Regions from separate parts of the Paenibacillus sp. sgz302115 genome, predicted to be linked through region 2. Evidence: predicted binding sites of a transcription regulator. Region 2 holds the regulator's gene; each other region holds the start of a gene.
What was found. The regulator Rex, encoded in region 2, represses fermentation and respiration genes when NADH is low (regulators of the CRP and FNR family bind a similar motif). The targets are predictions, from matches to a motif close to TTGTGAAATATTTCACAA.
Positions count from the first base shown of each region.

Region 1 (4,061 bases), on a different contig from region 2:
GTGGGACACGTGGATTGGCGTACCTTATGAGATCATCTCCTCCTTATACAAGGGGGATAACGATAGCGGCAGCGTTTTTCAAAAATGGATTCAAAGCCCTTCAGGCTGGAAATGTATCGGCTGTGAGCGGCATTGTCTTGAGCCTTCTGCAGGTCCGGCTATGCCCTCTTCCGGTAAGCAGCGCTTATTCACCTTCCATAACGGAGTTCGGCAAAGCATGGTGCTTCAGGCCGTGATCTGGTCCATGTATGAGAATACGGTGCTTTTCCAGCCCTATTTGGGCGGTGAGGCTTTTTTGAATGAGGACGATTTGGATACGATCTCCACATACTTCGTACCCACCTATCTGAGCAAGCAGCGTCTGATTGAGAACGGCAAGCCGTGCAAAGAATATCAGGAAAAGAACATTAGAATATTCCAGGAATGGTTATCGGCTCCCGACCTGGTGCTTCAGTGGAACGGAGGCTTGACCGAAGGCCGCTGGATGACCGGCGTCTATGTGGATCATTCCCGTTTTGCCGGACTGGGACCTTATCTGAAGGATGCGCAGGGCAAGCGGACGTATATGCGGGCAACGGTATCGGGTTAAGCTATATAAATTGAACTATAGAAAATATGAAAAGGGCAGAAGTGACGGAGGGGAAGTTTGGAACTGGAGGAGCGGTAGCGACCGCCTTTGTCTGCGGATTTCCACCGCGAAGAGCGGTATGAATCAAGAAATCTGCAGACAACAGCGGCCGGAAGTCCAAACATTCCCCGCAGTTACGACCAGACCCCAACATGAAATCTTTAGTTCAACTTATATAGTTCTGGAGTTCATTAAAATTTTTTATATTTAGTGCGTACAATCACAAGCTGGCACTCCCGCTGGCGTTAAGGTGAAGGGGTAAGAGAAACCTATACCAACAACCTAAGGGAGGGGCCAACATGGCGGCCAAACAAATTAATAATACAACTACGGGAGTACAGGACGGATTTTCCGGTGAAGCAATGGTCAGAGATATCGTGCTGCAATTCCCCAAAGCTGCGGATTACTTCAAGGCACAGCGGATTGATTTCTGCTGCGGAGGAGCTAAGCCGCTTACGGAAGCGGCAGCAGAGAAAGGGCTTGATACGGAGTCAGTAATCCAGGATCTGAACAAGCTGCTGGAAGAACATCCGGTGCTGGAGGAGGACACCGCCTGGAACGATGCCTCTTCGGAAGATCTGGTTAATTATATCGTGAATAAGCACCACCGTTATTTGCGTGAGGAGCTGCCGCTGATCGCTCAGAATGTAACTAAGGTTTTCCGCGTGCACGGTGAGGATTCTCCGCATTTGGCCGAGGTTTACCGCCTGTTCCATACGCTGCGTGAGGACTTGCTTCAGCATACAGCTAAGGAAGAAGAGAGCGAATTCCCGAAAATGCTGGCCTACTCGAACAATCCGACTCCAGAAGGCTTGGCCGAGCTGCACGGCCTGCTGCATACGCTGGAAGAGGAGCATGACGGGGCTGGCGAGATTTTACGCGAGCTGCGGAGAGTTACAAATGATTTCACACCACCGGAGCATGCCTGCACGACTTATCGTTTAACCTATGCGCGGCTTGAGGAGCTGGAAGGAATGACCTTCGAGCATGTGCATCTGGAGAACAATAATCTGTTCCTGCGCTATCAATAATACATTTGTGCTGCGTCCAAAGTCCCTGCGGGGACTTTTTTTAAATAGTAAGAAAGCAGCAAAATTTGAGAACAGGTCTCATTTGCGTTATTCTTAAAAGGACTATGTACATAATAATTGATTGCCTGAATAGCTGCTGGAGGCTGGGATCGGGCGGGAGAGGCGGTGCCAGAAATGCCCTCAAGATTTCTGTGGCGTATTTTGCTAGGAATTATCATCATTGCAACAGCAGGCGGCTGCTCATCTGTTCTTGGCCCTACGGCTGACGGGAGCAATTCGGGAACTCGTAATGAAGGGCCGGCGTTTTCTCTGCTGGTCGGAGACAGTGAGCTGGCCGGAAGCTCAGGCAGACAGCTCAGCGAAGCCTACAAGCCTGGAATCTCGCTGTTTGAATTGCTTAAGAGCAGCGGAGTCGCTACTTTTGCCGCAGACGGCTTAAGTATTCTGCGTGTCAACAAGGTATCCCTGAGCCCGGAATGGGTCTGGGAGATTCAAGTGGACGGCAAAAAAATAACCGACTGGAACAGCAGTGTTGACCGCGAGGACAGCATAATTATTGCGGCGAAGCCGGCAGCGGTCGGGGCTGAGCTACAGCCGGTCTTGCTCTCCATCAACGGCGGGAGCGAGCAGCCGGAGCTGACGCATTCGTATGTGCAGCCATACACGGAGGACTTGACTGTAAGAAGTATGCTGAAAGCCAGCGAAATGGTGCAATTGGCTGAAGACAACAGAACTGTGACTACGGTTATGGATTATGCTCCGCTCAGCAATGAGGCATGGAAGCTGAAGGTGAATGGCAAGCCCTTGCTGGACAGCGGAATTGATATGAAGCTTAGACCTCAGGATACACTGGAAATATTGCTTGCGTTACGATGATTCATGATGATATAGCCAGCTTTCTTACTGCTTATGGCAAAGGAAGCTGGCTATTTTAGTCTTTATGCGCACATAAATATCGGTTCCGAAAAGATGTGAAATGTTTCACATTTATTGTGATTGGAATCACAAATACCCTTCAAATTTCAACAGTATAATTTCACTATACAGGAAGTTGTGAAGAAGTCCAGAAGCTTGAAGGAGGGTCTTAAAAGTGACAGTGGAGAGAGAAAAACTAGTACTCATAGGCAACGGGATGGCAGGCGTAGGCACTATTGAACAAATATTGAAGCTGGGCGGCGCTTACGATATCACCATCTTCGGAAGTGAGCCGCATCCCAATTACAATCGGATTATGCTGTCCTACGTCCTTGAGGGCAGTAAAACAATCGAGGACATCATTCTTAACGACCGCAAGTGGTACGAGGATAACAACATTACCCTGCATACAGGAACTACCGTCACCCGGATTGATGAGGCGGCGCGCCGGATCATTACGGATAACGGAATGTCCGTTCCTTATGACAAAGTGATTATAGCAACGGGTTCGAATTCATTCATTCTTCCTATACCCGGCAACAACAAAGAAGGTGTCGTAGGCTTCCGTGATATTGCGGATTGCGATGCTATGCTGGCTGCAGCTAAGCAGTACAGAACGGCAGCGGTTATCGGCGGCGGTCTGCTGGGACTGGAAGCGGCCAAAGGACTCGTGAACCTCGGGATGGATGTTACGGTTGTGCATCTGCTGGAGGATCTGATGGAGCGGCAACTGGACCGCAATGCTTCCTCGATGCTGCAGAGCGAGCTTGAGCGCCAGGGTGTGAAATTTGCCATGGGCAAGCAGACCGTCGAACTGACCGGAGAAGAACGTGTGAACGGGCTGCGCTTCAGTGACGGAACGGAACTGGCCGCAGACTTTGTAGTAATGGCAGTCGGAATTAAGCCGAACACCCTGCTTGCCCAAGAGAGCGGCATCACCGTTAATCGCGGAATTGTGGTCAATGATTATCTGCAGACCTCGATGGCGGATGTATATTCCGTTGGCGAGTGTACAGAACACCGCGGTATCTGCTACGGTCTGGTAGCTCCGCTGTTCGAACAGGGAATGGTGCTGGCCAAGCATCTGTCCGGTGCCCCTACCCAGCCGTATGAAGGCTCGGTTGTATCGACCAAGCTGAAAATTTCCGGAGTGGATGTCTTCTCCGCCGGTGAATTCATTGAAACTGCGGAGCACACAGTGATCTCTGCCAAAGATGAATGGAAGCGGACCTACAAGAAGATTTTGCTCAAAAATAACATCATCGTCGGTGCGGTTCTGTTCGGCGATGTTACGGAATCGGCCAATCTGCAAAAGCTGGTGAAGCAGGGTGCGGAAATGACCGACGAAATTTATGGCGAGGTCATGGGCGGCGGCTGCTGCGGCGGAGGAGGAGCGAAGAAAGGCTTGTCCGTCGAAGCTATGGCTGATGAAGAGATTGTCTGCGGCTGTAACGGCGTGACCAAAAAAGCGATTGTCGATGCCGTTA
Region 1 covers NZ_JBVYOK010000020.1:25,310-29,370, reverse strand. The annotation lists gene AC0LWN_RS26235 (hypothetical protein) at 1-589, shown strand, start outside; gene ric (iron-sulfur cluster repair di-iron protein) at 928-1,659, shown strand; gene AC0LWN_RS26225 (hypothetical protein) at 1,834-2,535, shown strand; gene nirB (nitrite reductase large subunit NirB) at 2,750-4,061, shown strand, end outside.
Region 1: nirB (nitrite reductase large subunit NirB) is a predicted target of Rex. The motif match lies at 2,629-2,646, and genes of this name have one in related genera.

Region 2 (4,061 bases):
GAGTCTGGCGACGATGAGGAGCTGAATTTGAACGGACGCAATGGTGATTTCTGGGAGACGGTGGCAAGCGACACAGATTCGTGTCTTGGGCGCTCCTGCCCCTGGTTCCGCAAATGCTATTATCACAGGGCCAAGCATGAAGCAGGCATCGCCGATGTCGTCGTAACCAATCACTCCAAGCTGTTCGCGGATGTCAAGGCCGGCCACCAGCTTCTTCCAGCCTATGAGCATCTCGTTATTGATGAAGCCCATCATCTGGAGGATATCGCGGGCAAGCATCTGGGGATGCAAATGAAATATTTCACTGTTGCCCATACGCTCACGCGCCTGTATAAGGACAGCAAGAGCGGCCAGCTCCCGGTACTGCGTCAAATGCTGCAGTCGTCAGGCAGTGAGCAGGCGGCGGAATGGAGCAGTGTAATCGACAGAATCTATCCCGATCTGCTCACAGTGAAGGAATCCTGGGACATGCTCAGCGATAAGCTGTTCGGCCTTCTGCCGGAGCGCAGCGATGCTGCAGCGGGCGAAGCGGGACAACTCGTTACACGCCTCCTGCCTGGCAGCAAACCGAAGGCGTGGGAGGAATTGGCCCAGATTGAGAACACCTTCAATCTCAGTCTCAGCGAAATTATCCGCAAAGGCGACAAGATGCTCAGCGAGATGCGTGATACGGAGAGCCAGTCCACTTCGGACAGTCTGGTAACGGATATCGGCGGATTGTTCAAGGATTTGGCTTCTATTCGCGAGCAGGTCCGGTTCTTTATGAATCTGAACGACGAGAATAATGTCTACTGGATGGAAGGCAGCAGCAATTACCGTGGCAAATCACTCCAGCTGTATGCCGTTCCGGTGGATGTCAGCGCCCAGCTCAAGGAGCTGTTTTTCGATAAAAAGAAAAGCATTGTGCTGACCTCCGCCACCCTCTCTGTAGATAAATCCTTCCAGTTCATGATTGATAATCTTGGACTTGCCGGGTCTGCAGAGGAAGGGCGTCTGATGACAGCCCTGCTTCCCTCACCGTTCAAGTACCGGGAGCAGGCGCTGCTGGTCATCCCGCGCGATTTTCCAAGTGTCAAAGGCAGTGTGGGCGATGCCCGGTTTGTAGATAAGCTGGTGCATTCGCTGGCCGAAGCTGCGGTGGCTACCCGGGGCCGCATGCTGGTGCTGTTCACTTCCTACAAAATGCTCCGCCAGGTTTATGACCCGCTGAAGGAGGCGCTCTCCTCAGAGGATATCAGCGTACTGGGGCAGGGCGTAGAGGGCGGCAGCCGCAGCAAGCTGATCCGGCGTTTTCAGGACAGCGCCGCTTCTGTACTGCTTGGGACGAGCAGCTTTTGGGAAGGTGTGGATATTCCGGGCGAGGCGCTGACCTGTCTGGCTATCGTCAGATTGCCCTTCCAGCCGCCAAACCATCCGCTTGCGGAGGCCAAGGCGGAGCTGCTGCAGGCGCAGAAGAAGAATCCTTTTATGAAGCTGTCTGTCCCGCAGGCGGTGATCCGGTTCAAACAGGGCTTTGGGCGGCTGGTACGTACTGCGCAGGACCGCGGCATCGTAATTGTATATGATACCAGAGTTATTGAATCTTATTATGGAAAGTACTTCCTGTATTCGCTGCCCGGACCCAAGATGGAGCATATGCTGACTGACCAGATGGTTCCGCGGATTGCCGAATGGCTTGAGGACGGCGGCGTTTCTTGAAGTTTTTTGAACCAGCTATAGTTTTTTTATAATATTCGGATTTGCTTGTACATTCCGTCCTTTAGCAGCCAGCTCAGTATGGGAGGCTAAAGGACGGCCCTATACTTACGAAGCACTAACAAAACTTAAACCAATGCTTACGAAGTGAGTTTGTACGAAGAATACCAAGGAAGCATCGCTATACAAACTTTGAGGAGGAGAAAATATGAAATCAGATAAAATATCGGAGGCCGTCGTTCGCAGACTCCCTGTGTACCTGCGATTCCTGAACGATCTCCAGAAGCGTGAAATTCCCACTGTCTCTTCTCAGGAGCTGGGGCAGAAGCTTGATCTTAATCCGGCGCAGATCCGCAAGGATTTGGCCTATTTTGGTGATTTTGGCAGAAAAGGCATCGGTTATGATGTGTCTTATTTGATCGAGAAAATCCGCCATATTCTAAAGCTGGACCAGCAAATTAACGTGGCGCTTGTGGGTGCCGGTAATCTTGGACACGCTTTATCAAATTACAATGCTTACTTGAAGGACACCATGAAAATCACCGCTGTATTTGATTCCTATGCACCCAAGGTAGGGCAGATGATCAACTCCCTTACCGTACAGCCGATGGAAGAGCTGGGCAGCACGATTCGTGAACAGGGAATCCGTATCGGAATCATCACGGTGCCTGACAGTGAAGCTCAGAACGTGGCCGACATTCTGATAGACTCAGGCATTGAAGCGATCCTGAATTTTGCACCGGTTATTTTGAAGACCCCGGCCAATATTCGCGTTCACGCCGCTGATTTTACAACTGATTTGCAGAGCTTGGCTTATTATTTGCATGACGGAAAGGACGAAGTGGAAGATGAGCAGCAATAAGACAGTAATTATCAACGGACGTTTTCTGGTTCCGGGAACGGATGAGCCGGTGCTGAGCGGTTATATGACCATAGAAAATGATCTTATCACTTACATAGGGGAAGAGAAGCCAGCCCTTGAAGCTGGCACACAGACTATAGACGGCAGCCGTCTGCTGTTTATGCCGGGTCTTGTGAATACACATGGGCACACGGCAATGTCGCTGCTGCGCGGTTATGGGGATGATATGGTTCTTCAGAGCTGGCTGCAGGAAAAGATGTGGCCGATGGAAGAAAAATTCACCGGAGAGGATGTCTACTGGGGAACCTCCCTGTCTGTGCTGGAGATGCTTAAGGGCGGGACAACAACCTTCCTGGACATGTATGATCATATGGACCGGGTCGCTGAGGTTACGGAACTGTCGGGTATCCGTGCGGTGCTGATGCGCGGCGTAATCGGCCTGTGCCCGGAAGAAGTGCAGAACCATAAGCTGGCTGAAGCGGTTGCTTTTGCCCGTAATTGGCATGGCAAAGCGGACGGAAGAATTACTACAATGATTTCGCCGCATGCGCCTTACACCTGCCCTCCGGACTTTTTCGTAAAATTCGTGCAGGCGGCTCATGATCTGGACCTGCCGATGCATACGCATATGTCGGAGACACGGCGCGAAGTGGAGCAGAATGCCGCGGATTACGGCCTGCGTCCGGTAGCACATCTGGAGAAACTTGGCATGTTCACACGCCCGTCCCTTGTCGCTCACGGTGTGCATTTGAACGATGAGGAGATCGAGATCCTTGCCCGCTACAACGTCGGTGTATCCCATAATCCGGGCAGCAACCTGAAGCTGGCCAGCGGGGTTGCCCGGGTACCGGAGCTGCTGCGTGCGGGTGTTAAGGTCTCTCTCGGAACCGATGGGGCAGCAAGCAACAACAATCTGGATATGTTCGAGGAGATGCGTCTGGCTGCACTGATCCACAAGGGCGTCAGCGGCGATCCGACAGCGGTTCCGGCCCCGGAAGCGCTGCTGATGGCGACCGAATACGGCGCGCAGTCGATTTTCCTGAACAATGTAGGCCGGCTTGCCCCTGGAATGAAGGCTGACTTCATTGCCGTTGATATTGATCAGCCGCATTTGCTTCCGCATTCTGACCTGCTCTCACATGTGGTGTATTCGGCCAGTGCGAAGGATGTGGCACATGTCTGGGTAGACGGCAAGCAGGTTGTGAAGAACGGAGAGTGCCTGACGCTGGACGAGGAGCAAATCCGCCGCAAGGCGCAGATGACCTTTGAAGGACTCCTGAAGCGCTAAATTAGCGCGACATGAGCAATTATATGGAGAGGGAGCTGTACTTTGAAGAAAAGGAGAAAATGGCTTCTGCTGGGAATATTCCTGTTTCTGCTCCTTCTGTTCGGATTAAGCCAGTTCTATGCTTACATTATGAAGGACCAGTGGAACGAACGCAGCGCAGCCCGGGATATCGCCAAAGCAAGGGCCGGCTTGACAGAGGTAACCAAGGCCCAAAAA
Region 2 covers NZ_JBVYOK010000021.1:90,958-95,018, reverse strand. The annotation lists gene dinG (ATP-dependent DNA helicase DinG) at 1-1,698, shown strand, start outside; gene AC0LWN_RS26960 (redox-sensing transcriptional repressor Rex) at 1,904-2,557, shown strand; gene AC0LWN_RS26955 (amidohydrolase) at 2,544-3,845, shown strand; gene AC0LWN_RS26950 (cell wall elongation regulator TseB-like domain-containing protein) at 3,888-4,061, shown strand, end outside.

Region 3 (4,061 bases), on a different contig from region 2:
AATATAGTAGCCGTGATCACGGTCAAAGGACATGGCTGCGAGCATAATCAGAACACCGGCTCCGGCGACAATGGCCGGAATCCACATGCTGAAGACCAGGAAGAAGCCGAGGAAAAAGAAGATAACACCCAGTATAAACGGCTTGCCGGTATTGCTTGGCATGTGAATTTTGGTGATTTTATCCTCGAACAGCGGCATTTTTTTGTTCTGCTTGGCTTCCCAGAAGGCATCCATAGTCTGAACCTTTGGCACAACCGCGAAGTTATAGACCGGCATTGGACTATGTGTAGCCCATTCCAATGTACGTCCATCCCAAGGATCGCTTGTAGTATCTCTAGGCATGTAGCGTGTGCTCCAGTAGATGTTGTAGACCAGAAGCACGAAGCCGATGGCCAGACCTATCGCGCCCACGAAGCTCAGCATATTGAGCGGACCAAAGCCTGTTTCCTTGGAATAGGTGTACATCCGCCGGGTCATCCCCATCAGACCGAGGAAGAACAGCGGGAAGAAGGTGACGTTAAAGGAAATCACGATCCACCAGAAGGAATGCTTACCCAGCCGCTCGTTCAGGCGGAAGCCGAATACTTTCGGGAACCAGTAGTGGAACCCGGCAATAACGGCGAAGACAGCACCCGGAATTAGCACGTAGTGGAAATGCGCGACCAGGAACATCGTGTTGTGGTACTGGTAGTCGGCACTGGCCATTGCCAGCATGACGCCGGTAACCCCGCCGATGGTGAAGATCGGGATAAAGGCCAGCGTGTAAAGCATCGGTGTAGTGAAGGTGATTCGCCCTTTGCGCAGGGTGAACAGCCAGTTGAATATTTTAACCCCTGTCGGTACGGCAATAGCCATCGTGGTAATCGAGAAGAAGCTGTTGACCATCGCGCCTTGACCCATCGTGTAGAAATGGTGAGCCCATACCAGGAAGGACAAGAGCGAGATAATCACCATACTGAATACCATTGATTTATAACCGTACAGGTTCTTTTTGGAGAAGGTGGCGATAATTTCGCTGTAAATACCGAAGGCCGGCAAAATAACGATATAGACCTCCGGATGGCCCCATACCCAGAACAGGTTGGCCCAGAGCATATCCATCCCGCCGTTGGCCATCGTGAAGAACTGCGAGCCGAACAGGCGGTCGAACATCATCAGCGCCAGCGCCACGGTCAGCACCGGGAAGGCGAAGACGATAATGATGTTAGTAATCAGCACGGACCAGGTGAACATCGGCATTTTCATGAGCTTCATGCCTGGTGCACGCATTTTCAGGATTGTTACGATAAAGTTGACCCCTGTGATCAGCGTTCCGAGACCGGCAATCTGCAGGGACAGAGAGTAGTAGTTGTTGCCGACCGTCGGACTGAACTCCAGACCCGCCAGCGGGAAGTAAGCTGACCATCCGGCATCCGGCGATCCGCCGATGACGAAGGAAATGTTCAGCAGCATGGCTCCGAAGAAGAAGAGCCAGAAGCTGACGGCGTTGAGGCGGGGGAAAGCCACGTCTCTGGCGCCGATCTGCAGCGGCACGATAACGTTCATCAGACCGATGATAAACGGCATAGCCATGAAGAGAATCATGATCAGGCCGTGGGTAGTGAATACCTCATTGTAGTGCTGTGCGTTGAGGAATTTCATTTCCGGCGCTGCCGTCTGCAGACGCATCATGATCGCGTCCACACCACCGCGGAACAGCATGAGCAGCGCGGCCAGGATATACATGACGCCGATCTTCTTATGGTCGACCGTGGTCAGCCATTCGCGCCAGAGGTAGCCCCATTTTTTAAAATAGGTTAGCCCGACGATAATCCCTATGGTAGCGAGTGCGATACTGGCCATGGCTCCATAGATTAAGGGTTCGCCTGGAACCTTAAATTTTTCTAAATCCATTAGGGTGGCTCCTTTCAGGTTGTTTCATCGAGCGGTTTACTACAAGCTGCTATTTGTGAGTATGTTCATCCACAGGTGAGCTAGGCACGGGCTGCTCCAGTTCCGGGTCCGTTTTGGTGTTGAACTCGGTTTCTTCAGTCGTTGCCGGTGAAGGATGAACGTCCTTGTTGTCCTGGTGCTCCATACTTCCGTTGTCCATATCCATCTCTTTTCCGTCACCGCTCATATGCTGGCCGTGATCTCCCGGAGGAGGACTGAACTCCAGATGGGTGGTGGAATAGGTTTTGCGTCCGATAAAGTCGGCGGCAAGCAGGCCCTTGAATTCCTTCTCCGTCAGCTTGGGAGCGGTTTCTTTAACCTCTTTAACCCATTTGTCGTAATCCTTGCTGCTCATAACGAGAGTTTCAAATTCCATTTGGGCAAAGCCCTTGCCGTTAAAGTTGGCATTTCTGCCGAGATATGAGCCTTCCGTATCAGCGGAAAGGTGGAGCGTTGTGAGCATGTCGCTCATGGCGTACTTTTGCCCGGCGAGCTGTGGAATCCACAGACTGGTGATGGGGCCAAAAGAGTACATCCGGAACTCTACCGCCCGGTGAACGGGGATATTAAGGTAGTTTACGGTTTCAATGCCTTCCTCCGGGTAGCTGAAATGCCATTTCCAGTTGGAAGAGGCCGCGTAGATGACCAGAGGCTTCTGATCTTTGTATTCTGTAGCGACATTTTCAACGGCATTGGTTGTCTTGACCGTCACGACGGACAGGAAGGCCACGATAATAATCGGGATGATAATCCAGATCGCTTCGAGTACCTTGTTGCCCTCCTCGTGCTCCGGAATGTAGCCTTCGTTGCTTTTTTTAGCCCGGTACTTCACCAGCACGAAGATATATAAGATGTAGACAACTGCCAGAACACCGAGCATCACTATAATAGAAAGGATGATGGTGTCAGATAAAGTTCGTGCAGAAGGCCCCTTAGGATTCAGAACGGTGAGTGAACTGCATCCCGGCAGGAGGAGGATGAGGCTGAGAAACAAAGCGTATAACGGTCCCTTTTTTGTCATATAGAACTCCTTCCTTCAATAGTTCTTATCATTCGCCGAACATTGCGGGCAAACATTAACCTGTATCTATAGTAAGAACTACTTACCCATAATGCAAAATACATATTCTGGATAAAAAGCTATAATCGTCCTCAAAAATGTCCATTTAGTTAAATATATGTGATCAAATTGTTACAACTATCTTTACGTATGATAAAGATCACTGTAACGGTGCGTCTTAAGGTTATTTTAAGGAAGTTCAAATTTTGTTCACAATTTCACAAATGTTACTATTTTCGTCACAATTGATTTAAGTGAAAACAGCGCTATTTTAGCGTTTTTTGCTTGATATGACAGCATTCAACGATTTTCGATTTCTTTCTGAAAAAGAATGCGATATGTCATTTGTCACAACAAAAGTGTTACAGTTTTTTCTGCTTCCGGTTACAATCTCTCAAATTACGTTATATATATCTATGATAAAGTAATAGATATATATACATAGATTGGAGACTGCATCTGGTGACTATTAAAAAAGCAATGCTGTTATTCTTTTCATTATTCCTGTGTCTTGGTGTCGTGCAGACGACGGCAAGCGCTGCTAGCGCGAACGCTGAGCTGAAGCTTGGAGTGAACGATAAACTGAGCGGCATTACAGCCGTTTCCGTAAAAGGCAGCTATTATGTCCCGCTCCGCGCTTTGGCGGAGGAATTGAAGTGGACGATTACCGGCCTTCCTGACGGAATTCAGGTTGATGGCGGAGGACGTAAGCTGCTGCTGCTCAAGGGTGATGGAGGTGCTCAGCTTCAAGACGGAAATGTTGCGCCGATGAACACGTTCGTGAAGAATGGAGCCTTGATGGTCCAACTGAAGATCAGCGCCTACCTTGGGTATATAATATCCTTTCAGCCGGATAAATATTTACTGAGAGTCCGGGATGCTTCGGCCGCGCTGGATGATGCGGGGTTCCTGAGCCAATATAAGAGTGAGTTGACCCCGCCGTCTGTTCCAGATAAACCTGCGCAGACACCTGCCGGCAAGCCGGGCAAGACCCTGTATATGACCTTCGACGACGGGCCTTCCGCCACGACCTCGGAGCTGCTGGATATTCTGAATAAGTATGAGGTAA
Region 3 covers NZ_JBVYOK010000014.1:131,404-135,464, forward strand. The annotation lists gene qoxB (cytochrome aa3 quinol oxidase subunit I) at 1-1,893, opposite strand, end outside; gene qoxA (cytochrome aa3 quinol oxidase subunit II) at 1,943-2,953, opposite strand; gene AC0LWN_RS23010 (polysaccharide deacetylase family protein) at 3,455-4,061, shown strand, end outside.
Region 3: qoxA (cytochrome aa3 quinol oxidase subunit II) is a predicted target of Rex. The motif match lies at 3,199-3,216, and genes of this name have one in related genera.

Region 4 (4,061 bases), on a different contig from region 2:
CTCTTTGAAGTATTTGACCTTGCGTTTTTGGTGGGAGGTGAAGAAGCCGTCATAAGCAACGATAACAGGCAGACGCACCTTAGAATGCTCGGCAATTTTGAGTGCCATGATGTTCATGTCATATACAGCTTGCGGTGTACTGGCCGTCAGGATGACCCACCCGGTATTAAGACCATAGTACAAGTCAGAGTGATCTCCGCGAATATCCAGCGGTCCACTGACAGCACGGGTAACGAGGTTCAACACCATCGGGAAACGTGTTCCAGACTGGGTGGGGAGCTGCTCCAGCATATACAGGAAACCTTGGGAACTGGTCGCATTGATAACGCGCGCACCAGCCATAGCCGCACCGTAGCATATCCCGGCAGAACCATGCTCGCCATCCGCTGCGATCAGTTCAATATCGTGCTGCCCCCTGGCTTTCATCTGGTCTAGGTATTGGGCCACTTCCGTGGAAGGTGTAATCGGAAAGTAACCCATGATGTGGTAATTAATTTGAGCGGCAGCGGTAGCCGCCATTTCATTGCCGGATTCGAAGCAGGTAACCTGCTCAGCCGCTCCTGTCTCTACTTGTGTATTTTCACTAATAGACATTGTCGTATCCTCCCTTTCCATTACTTGAACATTTGGGCTACACGATGTTGCTCGGCAAAACCAACCTCTTCCCGGATACTGGTAAGAGCTTCCGTCGGGCATACTTCGATGCATTTCAGACAGCCTTTACAGTATTGATAGTCGATGCCAAGCAGAACCTGCTGCGGCCGTCCACGCTTGTCTTCGCTTTCTTCCCAGACAAAGCAATTGTCAGGGCACACATTGTCACATGCCGCGCAGCTAATGCATGACTCAGTATCAAGTACTGGCAGCATGCCTGCACGCGAGCCGCTCAAATCCTTCAGAGTACTATTGCCCTGAGCCATAATCACGCCGCCGGGGAGCTGTGTCTCATAACCAAATGGAGATCTGGCACGGATAAAAGGAACTGCTTCAGTGCCTGCCGGTACTTCATATGTTTTAAATTTCACTTCATTGTAGCCGCGGTCAAAGGTGCGGATGTTCGGCTCCACCAGGTGCGGATATTTCTTCTCAAAGGTTCTGCGGATAACCTTGCGCATGGCTTCGGGATCAAGAAAGTCGCAGATACGGAACATAGCGCCAAGCATCGAAGTATTTACTTTCGTTTTCTCTTCAACGGCAATTCCCATGGCATCTACCAAAGCAACCGTTCCATATTCAAGCTTCAGGTCTGCCCGTACATCATCAAAGTCTCGCGTGGTGTTAACCAGAACAACTCCGTCCGGCTGCATGCCGCTAACCACGTTAACCGTCTTGTACAGCGCTTCATGAAAAACCGCTACCAGATGGGGCTCCTCGATTGGACTGTGGTCCCTTATCTCAACCTCCGGGTCACAGAAGCGGACAAAGGTTTTTATGGGAGTGCCTTTTTTCTCCGAGCCGTAAGATGAGAAGTTGGATGCATTGAAGCCAAGCTCAAGCGCGCCAGTCTCGGCAAGCATTTTACCTGCAAGGTTGGCCCCCAGTCCGCCGATGGATTCAAGACGAATCTCGTAGAAGCCAAGCGCATTCTTTTTCGGCAAAGTTGACATTGAATCTCCTCCTTAAAGCTTTGTCAGACCACAAAACGTGAAAATATTCACTTGAAACGTAAAAATGATGCCCGCAGCATTGGATTTTAACTGGTGTGCGTAATGAAGCTGCAGTGATCCCCTCTACTGAGTTCAATCTTAAATCCGGCGGCTGCGATTCTCATTTCAATACAGCTCCTGCAATGCGCGGCTTCGTCGCCCATACAAATCTTGTTCTCATAGAGGGCATATTTCTCGCGCACCTTCAGGGGGGACAGAATAGGCATAACAACATTGCTTCCTGCCAAAAGCGCCTTCTCCCTACCTTCTCTATCAAGAGTCCCTATTGCCGTAGTAGCAGGCATCAGCGCATCCGGAATAAGCAATCTTGCCATAGCAATCATCACGAGCGTATCTTCAACGGTTCCGCCTTGAGCAGCTTTTAGAGGAGTTGCGCTATGCGGGATGAATGGTCCTATGCCGATCATTTCCGGATGGAGCTCTTTCAGAAACAGCAGATCCTCTGCAAGATGCTCATGGGTCTGACCCGGAAGTCCTACCATAAAACCGGCTCCCACCTGGTAGCCAATATCCTTGAGAATCCGCAGGCAGTTCACACGGTTGTCATACGACATCCCCGGATGCAGAGATTGGTACAGCGAACGTGAGGCCGCCTCATGCCGGAGCAAGTACCTATCAGTGCCTGCATCAAAAAGCGCACGATAAAAAGCTTCGCTTCGTTCTCCGATGGATAAAGTGATGGCCGCATCAGGATAACTGGCCTTCATGTTCTTGACTACAGAGGTCATCCGTTCTTCCGTAAAATAAAAATCTTCGCCGCTCTGTAAAACAAACGAACGATATCCGAGGCGGTATCCCTCTGCCGCACACTCCAGAATCTCTTCCTCCGTCAGCCGGTAACGCTCTGCCCTGGAGTTCGATCTGCGCAGACCACAGTACAGGCAATCCCTTTTACAGAAGCTTGAAAATTCAATCAGGCCCCGCATAAAAACGCTTTCATTGTAATGCTTCTTCCGAGTTTGTGCCGCCAAATCAAACAAGCGATACTTGAGATCAGGAGTCAAATGCTTAAGGAAATAAATAATTTCCTCCTTAGTCAGCTCATTCTGCTCAAATAATTTGCCAAGCAAATCTCCCATCCGGCATATTCCTCCATCCCATATGGCTGAACGAATTACTATACACTATGCTGGGGTTATGGGTTAAATGACGGCTTGATCCGATCATATTTGGCATAATAACGAATTTGTAAAAAAGTGCAAAAAAACAGCGGGTCTCCGCTAACCGGAAACCCGCTGTCTATCCGCAATATAAAGTTATCTAAAATTCAGCTCCGCGCACCTTCGCATACACCTTCGAGTCATGCAATTCCCCATCCATGCCGCGGGTGCTGAGCCGCAGGATGCCGTCCAGTGTAAAGCCCGCCCGCTCGGCAACGGCAGCGCTTTTGGCATTACGCCCGCTGCAGCGGATTTCGATCCGGTTCGCTTCAAGCTCCCTGATGGCAAAGTCCACAACCCCGTTCACCGCCTCGGTTATGTATCCCTTGCCCGCGCAGAGGTTCTGATCCAGTATCCGGTCTCAAAACAGCGTGCCTCCCAATCAATATGGTGCAAGCCGCTGCAGCCAAGGAACTTCCCGTCTGTTTTGTGAAAGATGAGCATGTTCAACTGTGTGCGTTTGAGGAAATTCAGCCGCGACTCCCTGACGAATGGCTCGGATTCCGTAAGGGGCGGCATGCTTTGAGCAAAAGGCATCCACGGCTTCAGCTCCTCCAGACTCTCACCGATAGCCTCATTCACCGCTGCCCCATCTCCCCACAGCGGAGCACGTACCAATAATCGTTCAGTCTCAAAGCTCTCGGGAAAATCAAGCAAAAGCGGGTTCATACGTTCAGAGTTCATTTTGGTATAAAGCCTCCTGTTCAAATTATTTTACTAACCTTCTCCATGCCCTAACTCAACCTTCATGCCCGTTACCGCGAGCGTAACATTTTCCGGCAAAATATAGTCTTTTCTCAAATCCACATCATGCGACATGTGTGTATACACGGCCCGGCGTGGACGTACAAGTTCCAGCAGCTCTGCCGCCTCCGTCATATCGTACACAGAACGGGTGGACAGCTCCGCCGATTCATAATAAAAGCTCGTCCCGAGCACCAGCAGATCCGCTGCTTGCATCCGCTTCGTCTCCTCCGGCGTGAGGGAAATGGAGTCCGGGCAATAGACCCAAGCGTAGCCGTTCTTCTCCAGCCGGTAGGCGTAAGAATATCCGTTCTTGCCGTGGTTAACCCGCCAGGTGCTGATCTGCCAGCCGTCAAGCGTAAGTCCGTCGTCACAAGGAATCATATCCATATGGCTGCCAAGCCACGGATATTGCCGCTGTATAACAGGAATCACCTCCGCCGGGGCGTACAGCTCTCCCCTATATCCCATCCAGCGGCAGCTGTCCGCC
Region 4 covers NZ_JBVYOK010000007.1:63,938-67,998, forward strand. The annotation lists gene AC0LWN_RS15375 (thiamine pyrophosphate-dependent enzyme) at 1-594, opposite strand, end outside; gene AC0LWN_RS15380 (2-oxoacid:acceptor oxidoreductase family protein) at 615-1,607, opposite strand; gene hydE ([FeFe] hydrogenase H-cluster radical SAM maturase HydE) at 1,694-2,746, opposite strand; partial or broken gene AC0LWN_RS15390 (GNAT family N-acetyltransferase) at 2,928-3,511, opposite strand; gene AC0LWN_RS15395 (MBL fold metallo-hydrolase) at 3,545-4,061, opposite strand, start outside.
Region 4: hydE ([FeFe] hydrogenase H-cluster radical SAM maturase HydE) is a predicted target of Rex. The motif match lies at 2,854-2,871, and genes of this name have one in related genera.